One region of the Sandaracinus amylolyticus genome, then DNA from elsewhere that is predicted to be linked to it. Evidence: riboswitches for the same ligand, from Rfam matches in the RefSeq annotation. Region 1 holds a riboswitch; each other region holds the start of a gene.

Region 1 (2,257 bases):
CGCTGCGCGTCATCGGGCGACACCGCGCGCGCCTCGCGCAGATCGCCGAGGGCCACGTCCGCGACGTCGTCGCGGATCACGCGACGGCCGTCGCGCTGCGGAGGAACACGCGGAGCCGCGACACCGACGTCGAGCACGACCAGCGGCACTCCGAGCGACGCGCACATCACGCTCGCCGCCGCCCCACCCCGCGCGAGGTTGTCGATCATCGCGCGCGTCACCTCGGCCGGATACGCCGAGACGCCATGCTTCGTGACCGCGTGATCGCTCGCCGCGATCAGCGCCGTCGCGGGTCGGCTGCGCGGCCGGACGCGGCCTTGGATCGCCGCCATCGTCGCGACCACGTCCTCGAGCGCGCCGAGGCTGCCGCGCGGTTTGGTCAAGCTCGCTTGACGATCGCGCGCACGCGCCGTGGCGTCGTGATCGAGCGCCGGGAGCGTCACCGCGTCACCACGTAGCGCGCGTACACGCCGTCGATGTCCGAGCCGTTGCTGGTCGGGTCGCGCGGATAGTTGCGTCCGGTCTCGGGGTTCACGCGCATCGCCGCGCTCTCGAGCCGCACGTAGCGCGCGCCCTCGCGACGAATCGACGCGCCCTCGCCTTCGTCGGGCAGCGACGAGAGATCGAACGCGTCGCCGCCCGCCGCGATGGGATCGAAGGGATCCACGTCGTTCGTCTCGACGTTCAGCAACACCGGCGTGATCCCCGCGAACCCGACCCAGTCCTCCGGCGCGATCGAGTACCTCGTCGGATCTTCGGCCGCGTAGTCGTGCGGGAGATCGACCCACGTCTCTCCGTCGCGCGACACCGACACGATGATCGGGTCCATGAAGTTCCCGCTCGCGCCCGCGGCGCGGAACCCGTTCTCGAAGACGACGAGATCCGCGCCCGGTCCGTCGGCGATCACCGCGCCGCTCCAGCCGAGCACGAGGTGCGTGCGCGTCGCGTAGTCGAGCGAGTACACGTCGAACGAGCCCTGCGTCGGTCCGCCGCCGCGCACGCCGTTGATCGCCTTGTCGGGATCGCCGAACCCCTCGCCGGTCGCGCCCGGCGCGTCGACGATCTCGTCCGCGAGCACCGCTTCGTCGGGAAGCGGCGCCGCGGCATCGTCGCGAACGATCCCCGCATCGACATCCTGCGTCGCGCTTTCGCCGCACCCGACGAGCAACACGATCGCGACGCACCACGCACTTCGCTGCTGACCCACGAGTCCCTCGCCGCCATTCCGCGGTTCCGGCCGTGTCCGCGCGACGTCCCTCGAGTCGCGTGGACCGCCCGCGCACCGGGCGCGGGCACTCTCGGCAGGTCTTCGGGCTCGCAGGCGTGGCTCTCGAGGAGCCTCCTACTGATCGTGCCTTCCCGCGCCCACAGGCGCAGTGGTCGCCACGACGTTCGTTCCTGCACACCGCTGCGGGGCAGCGCCGGAGTCGCACCGGCTTCCCTCGAGGCGAGCGTTCGCGACGCCCGCACCGAAAGCAGCGCCGAGCGTGGCCAGCGAGGCGACGCGCGTCAACCGGGCGTGCGCTACGGTGCGCGCGATGATCGTCGACGTCGTCATTCCCGCGCTCGACGAAGAGCGTGCGCTGCCGCTGGTGCTCGCGGAGATCCCACGCGACGTCGTGAGGCGCGTCGTCGTGTGCGACAACGGCTCGCGCGATCGCACCGCCGATATCGCGCGCGAAGGCGGCGCGATCGTGGTGCACGAGCCGCGGCGCGGATACGGCTCGGCGTGCCTGCGCGCGCTCGCCGAGATCGCGTCGGAGCCGCCCGACGTGGTCGTGTTCCTCGATGGCGATCGCAGCGATCATCCGAGCGAGATCACACGCCTGCTCGAGGCGATCTCGAGCGGCGCCGACCTCGTGATCGGCTCGCGCGTGCTCGGACGGCGCGAGCGCGGCTCGCTCACGCCGCAGCAGATCGCGGGCAACGCCGTCGCGTGCGTCGCGCTGCGTCTGCTCTACGGCGCGCGCTACACCGATCTCGGTCCGTTCCGCGCGATTCGCTGGAGCGCGCTGCAGAAGCTCGACATGGGCGATCCCGACTACGGCTGGACGGTCGAGATGCAGATCAAAGCGGCGCGACGCGGGCTGCGACACGCCGAAGTGCCAGTCTCCTATCGACGTCGCGTCGGAGTCTCGAAGGTGAGCGGCACGGTACGAGGCACCGTGATGGCGTCGATCACGATCCTCCGCTGGCTCGCACGACACGCGCACTGAGCAGCATCCTCCAGAGCGAGTCGTACGGATGCACTTCGTTC
Region 2 (2,257 bases), 2.9 Mb from region 1:
TACGGCGCATGGCTCGCGGAGGTGTGCCGCCGCACCGCCGAGATGGTGATGCACTGGATGCGCGTAGGCTTCGTCCACGGCGTGATGAACACCGACAACATGTCGATCCTCGGGCTCACGATCGACTACGGCCCGTACGGATGGCTCGAGGGCTACGACCCGAGCTGGACGCCGAACACGACCGACGCCGGCGGTCGTCGTTATCGCTACGGGCATCAGCCCAACGTCGCGTGGTGGAACCTGCAGCGGCTCGCGCGCGCGCTGGTGCCGCTGGTGGGCGACGACGTGGCGATCCTCGAGCGCGCGCTGATGACGTACGGCGAGACGCTCGAGGCGCGCGAGGCCGAGATGATCGCGAAGAAGCTCGGTCTCCGCGCGCTCGACGTGGGCCCCGCGGGCGACGACGTCCCGATGGTGCAGGAGCTCTACGAGCTGCTCGAGGCGTTCGAGACCGACATGACGATCTTCTTCCGGCGCCTCGCGGACGTGCCCAGCGATCCCGGCGACGTGACCGATGCCGCGCTGATCGCGCCGCTCGAAGACGCGTTCTACGGAGAGCCGCCCGAGGATCATCGACATCGCGTCGCGACGTGGCTGCGTCGATATGCGGAGCGCGTGCGCGCCGACGGAACGAACGATGTGGAGCGCCGCGCGAAGATGAACGCGGTCAATCCGAAGTACGTCTGTCGCAACTACCTCGCTCAGCTCGCGATCGACGACGCGGAGAAGGGCGATCCCGGCAAGGTGCTCGCGCTGCTCGACGTGCTGCGACGTCCCTACGACGACCAGCCGGGCAAGGACGAGTACGCGATGAAGCGGCCCGAGTGGGCGCGCCATCGCGTCGGGTGCTCGATGCTCTCCTGCAGCTCGTAGCGACGGCGCAGCTCGTAGCAGCCGTGAGCCACTAGCCATAGTGGCTCTCGCGCGCTGAGCACCACCACATATTGCTTGACGACGTAGCGTCACGTCGCCTATGGTCGCCCTCGTGCTGGTGCCCGGGCGTTCGCTCGGGCGAACAGGGAACCTGGTGTGAATCCAGGGCTGCCCCGCAGCGGTCAGCGAGAACGAACGCCGTGACGGCGCACTGGTCTCCACTCCTCTTTCGAGAGGAGGCGGGATTGGGAAGCGACGGCCAGTAGGAATCGTGTCCTCGGACGCGAAGCGCTCGTGAGCCCGAAGACCTGCCAGCGCCCGAGTGCGGGGAGACATCCGTCACTCGGTCCGACCTGGGGCCTCGTGGGAGGGCCGACTGGCGATGTCGAGCGTGTGCGCTCGATCTCTCCGTCGTGCTCGCTCGCGTGGATCTCGGCCGCCCGCGGGGGCGGAGGTCGCACGTGTGTGAGCAGCGAGCTCGCACGCGTCGCGCCCTCGTCCGTCCGCACTGCGACGCACGGAGGACGACATGCAGATCGAGACGAGCGAGTCGAGCACTCGGACGACGATGCGCGTGACCAAGCGCAACGGGACACGCGAGGCGGTGGACGTCGACAAGATCGTGCGCGCCGTGCGGCGCTGCGCCGGGGGGCTCGACGACGTCGACCCGATGCGCGTCGCGACGCGCACCATCGGCGGGCTCTACGACGGCGCGACGACGCGGGAGCTCGATCAGCTCTCGATCCACACCGCGGCCGCGCTGATCGCGGAAGAGCCGCAGTACGCGAAGCTCGCGGCGCGCCTGCTCGCGTCGTACGTCGACAAGGAAGTGCGCGGCCAGGAGATCCACGCGTTCTCCCAGTCGATCGCGACCGGACATCGGCTCGGCCTCGTCAATGATCGCCTGTTCGAGTCGGTCGCTCGACACGCGCGCAAACTGAACGACGCGATTCGCCCCGAGCGCGATCAGCTCTTCGAGTACTTCGGCCTCCGTACGCTCTACGATCGATATCTGCTGCGCCACCCCGAGGCGCGCCTCGTCGTCGAGACGCCGCAGCAGTTCTTCCTGCGGGTCGCGACCGCGCTCTCCGACTCGGTGAGTGACGCGCTGGAGCTCTACGAGCGCTTCTCGACGCTCTCGTATCTCCCGAGCTCGCCCACGCTCTTCAATTCGGGCACTCGCTACGAGCAGCTCTCGAGCTGCTTCCTCCTCGACTCGCCGGAGGACGATCTCGGCAGCATCTATCGACGTTATGCCGACGTCGCGATGCTCTCGAAGTTCTCGGGCGGGATCGGCCTCGCCTACCACCGAGTGCGCGCGCGCGGCTCGCTGATCCGCAGCACGAACGGGCACTCCAATGGCATCGTGCCGTGGCTCAAGACG
Region 3 (2,257 bases), 5.2 Mb from region 1:
CACCGCGACGAGCCCGTCGCGATGCGACGCGCCGAGCGACGTGCGCACCAGCGGATCGTCGGGCTCGAGCCGATCGTGACGCGCGGTGAGCAGGGCGCGCACTGCGAGCTCGCGCACCGGTGACCAGCTCCCGGCGATGCGACCGAACGCGCGGAGCTGCCGATCGTCGCTCGCGTGCTGTCCGGTGCCGAGCTCGTTGAGGCGATCGAGGAACGCCGCGCGCCCGTACCAACCGCCGCCCATCACCTCGAGCGAGAGCGACGGTCCTCCGAGCCGATACGCGACGCTGCCCGCGTAACGATCGGTCGCGCGCCGCGCTTCGCTCGCGAGCTGCGATCCCGCGCCGGGCACGCCCGAGGCGCGGCTCACCCAGAGCATCACCGCCTCGAGCTCGCCGACGTCGAGCGGCACCTCGAGGTGGAGCAGGCCGCTCGCGCCGCGCGTGCCCGCGTTGCGGCGCGCGCGCTCGCGATCGTCGGTCGGATCGAGCCGCGTGCCGCCGTCGTCGACGAAGGGATGATCGTTGTCGGCGGCGTCGAACGAGAGCGCGACGAGCGACGAGAGCCCGTCACCGCGCACCGCGCCCCACGCCCGCGCGATCCCGGTGTCGAACGATCCGTACGAGACCGATGCGCCCGCGCGACGGCCCTCGGCGCGCGAGGGCACGAGCCGGATCACGCCGCCGATCGCGCCCTCGCCGAGCATCGCCGGCGCGCCGCCGCGATAGACCTCGATCGCCGCGATCGAGCCGAGGTCGATCGCGCCCAGATCGAACGCCCCGAGATCGGGCCCGGTGAGCGGGAGATCACCGAGCATCACCGTCGAGTGCGCGACGTCCGCGCCGCGCAGGCTCAGCCCGAGCGGCTGACCGAACGCCCCGGTCCCGAGCGCACGCGCGCCGGGCACCCGCGCGAGCACGTCGCGCATCGACTCCACGCGCGTCGTGTCGATCTCCACCCGCGTGCTCGACGCCGTGGGATCGAGCGGCGTGCGTGACGCGATCGGCCGCTCGACCTCGGCACGCGCGCGGAACGTCGCATCGCCGCCGTCCTGCGCGCGCGCCAGCGCGCACGACACGACCGACCCGACGAGCCACCACGCGAGCACGAGACGCACGAACGCCACGCGACCTCCGCGGCGACGCGCGAGCGCACGCCGCCGGTGCGCGGGCCTTCCCTCGAGGCCCGAGGCACGCCGTGCGATCGACCGCACGACACCAACGGCAGGTCTTCGGGCTCGCAGGCGCGGGCCGGGATCGGCCCACCTACTGGTCGCGCCTTCCCGCGCGCCTCGCGATGGAGAACGCGCAGTGGTCGTCGCGACGGTCGTTCCTGCACACCGCTGCGGGGCAGCCCCGGATTCTCACCGGGTTCCCTCGGGGCGATCGGTCACTCCGATCGCACCGCTGGCGGGCCGGACCCTGAGCGAGCGGAGGTGCGATGTCAAATCCGAGCGCGCGCTGCGAGCCTCGCGCGACGCGCGACGTCGAGTGGTGGCGACGCCACTCCGACGAATGCGATCAGCGGAGCTGCGCGGGCACGTCCGGCGTCGGCCGCGTCGTGCTGTCGGCCTCGGGCTCCGGATCGCTCGCGACGAGGCGGAGCGGCACCACGCCGGCCCAGCACGGCTCCTTCATGTCGTCGGCATCGTCGATCGGACCGCCGCTGCGGATCTTCGCCGACGCGTGCTCGATCTCCACGGCGATCACCTTCGTCGCATCGAGCTCCCAGTCGTACGGCGCGCGCGTCTCGCGACTGCGCCCGCGCGCCATGCGGTCGACGAGCAGCGTCATCGCCTCGCCCTTCTCGTCACGGCCTTCGACGAGACGCGCCTTCCCGGTGAGCACGACCGAGCGATAGTTCATCGAGTGGTGGAACGCGCTGCGCGCGAGCACCAGCCCGTCGAGCAGCGTCACCGTGATCGAGAACGGCGCGCCGCCGAGCAGTCCATCGAGCGAGCGATTCGCGATCGCGCCGTGCACGTAGATCGTCTCTCCCGCGCGGGCGAAGGCGGTCGGCATCGCGATCACGTGCTGCCCGGTCGAGCACGCGAGATGGCAGATCAACGCTTCGTCGAGGATCGCGTGCACGACGTCGCGGTCGTAGCTCCCGCGCTCGGGGTGTCGCTTGATCCGCGTCGCGTCGGAGGCCGGGTACACGTTGCTCATGGCGTCGACTCTGCACGTGACTGGATGGTCGTGTACGTCCAGAATGCACGTGGAGACACCTCCAGTTGTCGCGCCACGAAGAAGCCCTCG

Evidence for each region. Region 1 has a riboswitch for cobalamin ahead of DB32_RS29105 (LIC_13355 family lipoprotein). Riboswitches for the same ligand answer to the same signal wherever they lie in the genome.
Region 2: it holds a riboswitch for cobalamin, as region 1 does, so the genes downstream of both, DB32_RS41260 (ribonucleoside-diphosphate reductase subunit alpha) here and DB32_RS29105 (LIC_13355 family lipoprotein) in region 1, are expected to answer to the same signal.
Region 3: it holds a riboswitch for cobalamin, as region 1 does, so the genes downstream of both, DB32_RS07165 (TonB-dependent receptor plug domain-containing protein) here and DB32_RS29105 (LIC_13355 family lipoprotein) in region 1, are expected to answer to the same signal.

What each region holds. Positions count from the first base shown of each region.
Region 1 is NZ_CP011125.1:6,879,150-6,881,406, forward strand. It holds gene cobT (nicotinate-nucleotide--dimethylbenzimidazole phosphoribosyltransferase) at 1-443, opposite strand, end outside; gene DB32_RS29105 (LIC_13355 family lipoprotein) at 440-1,171, opposite strand; cobalamin riboswitch at 1,294-1,478, opposite strand; gene DB32_RS29110 (glycosyltransferase family 2 protein) at 1,539-2,216, shown strand; gene DB32_RS29115 (rhodanese-like domain-containing protein) at 2,179-2,257, opposite strand, start outside.
Region 2 is NZ_CP011125.1:9,756,633-9,758,889, reverse strand. It holds gene DB32_RS41265 (protein adenylyltransferase SelO) at 1-873, shown strand, start outside; cobalamin riboswitch at 973-1,203, shown strand; gene DB32_RS41260 (ribonucleoside-diphosphate reductase subunit alpha) at 1,403-2,257, shown strand, end outside.
Region 3 is NZ_CP011125.1:1,704,187-1,706,443, reverse strand. It holds gene DB32_RS07165 (TonB-dependent receptor plug domain-containing protein) at 1-1,125, opposite strand, end outside; cobalamin riboswitch at 1,205-1,422, opposite strand; gene DB32_RS07160 (pyridoxamine 5'-phosphate oxidase family protein) at 1,520-2,167, opposite strand; gene pdxR (MocR-like pyridoxine biosynthesis transcription factor PdxR) at 2,233-2,257, shown strand, end outside.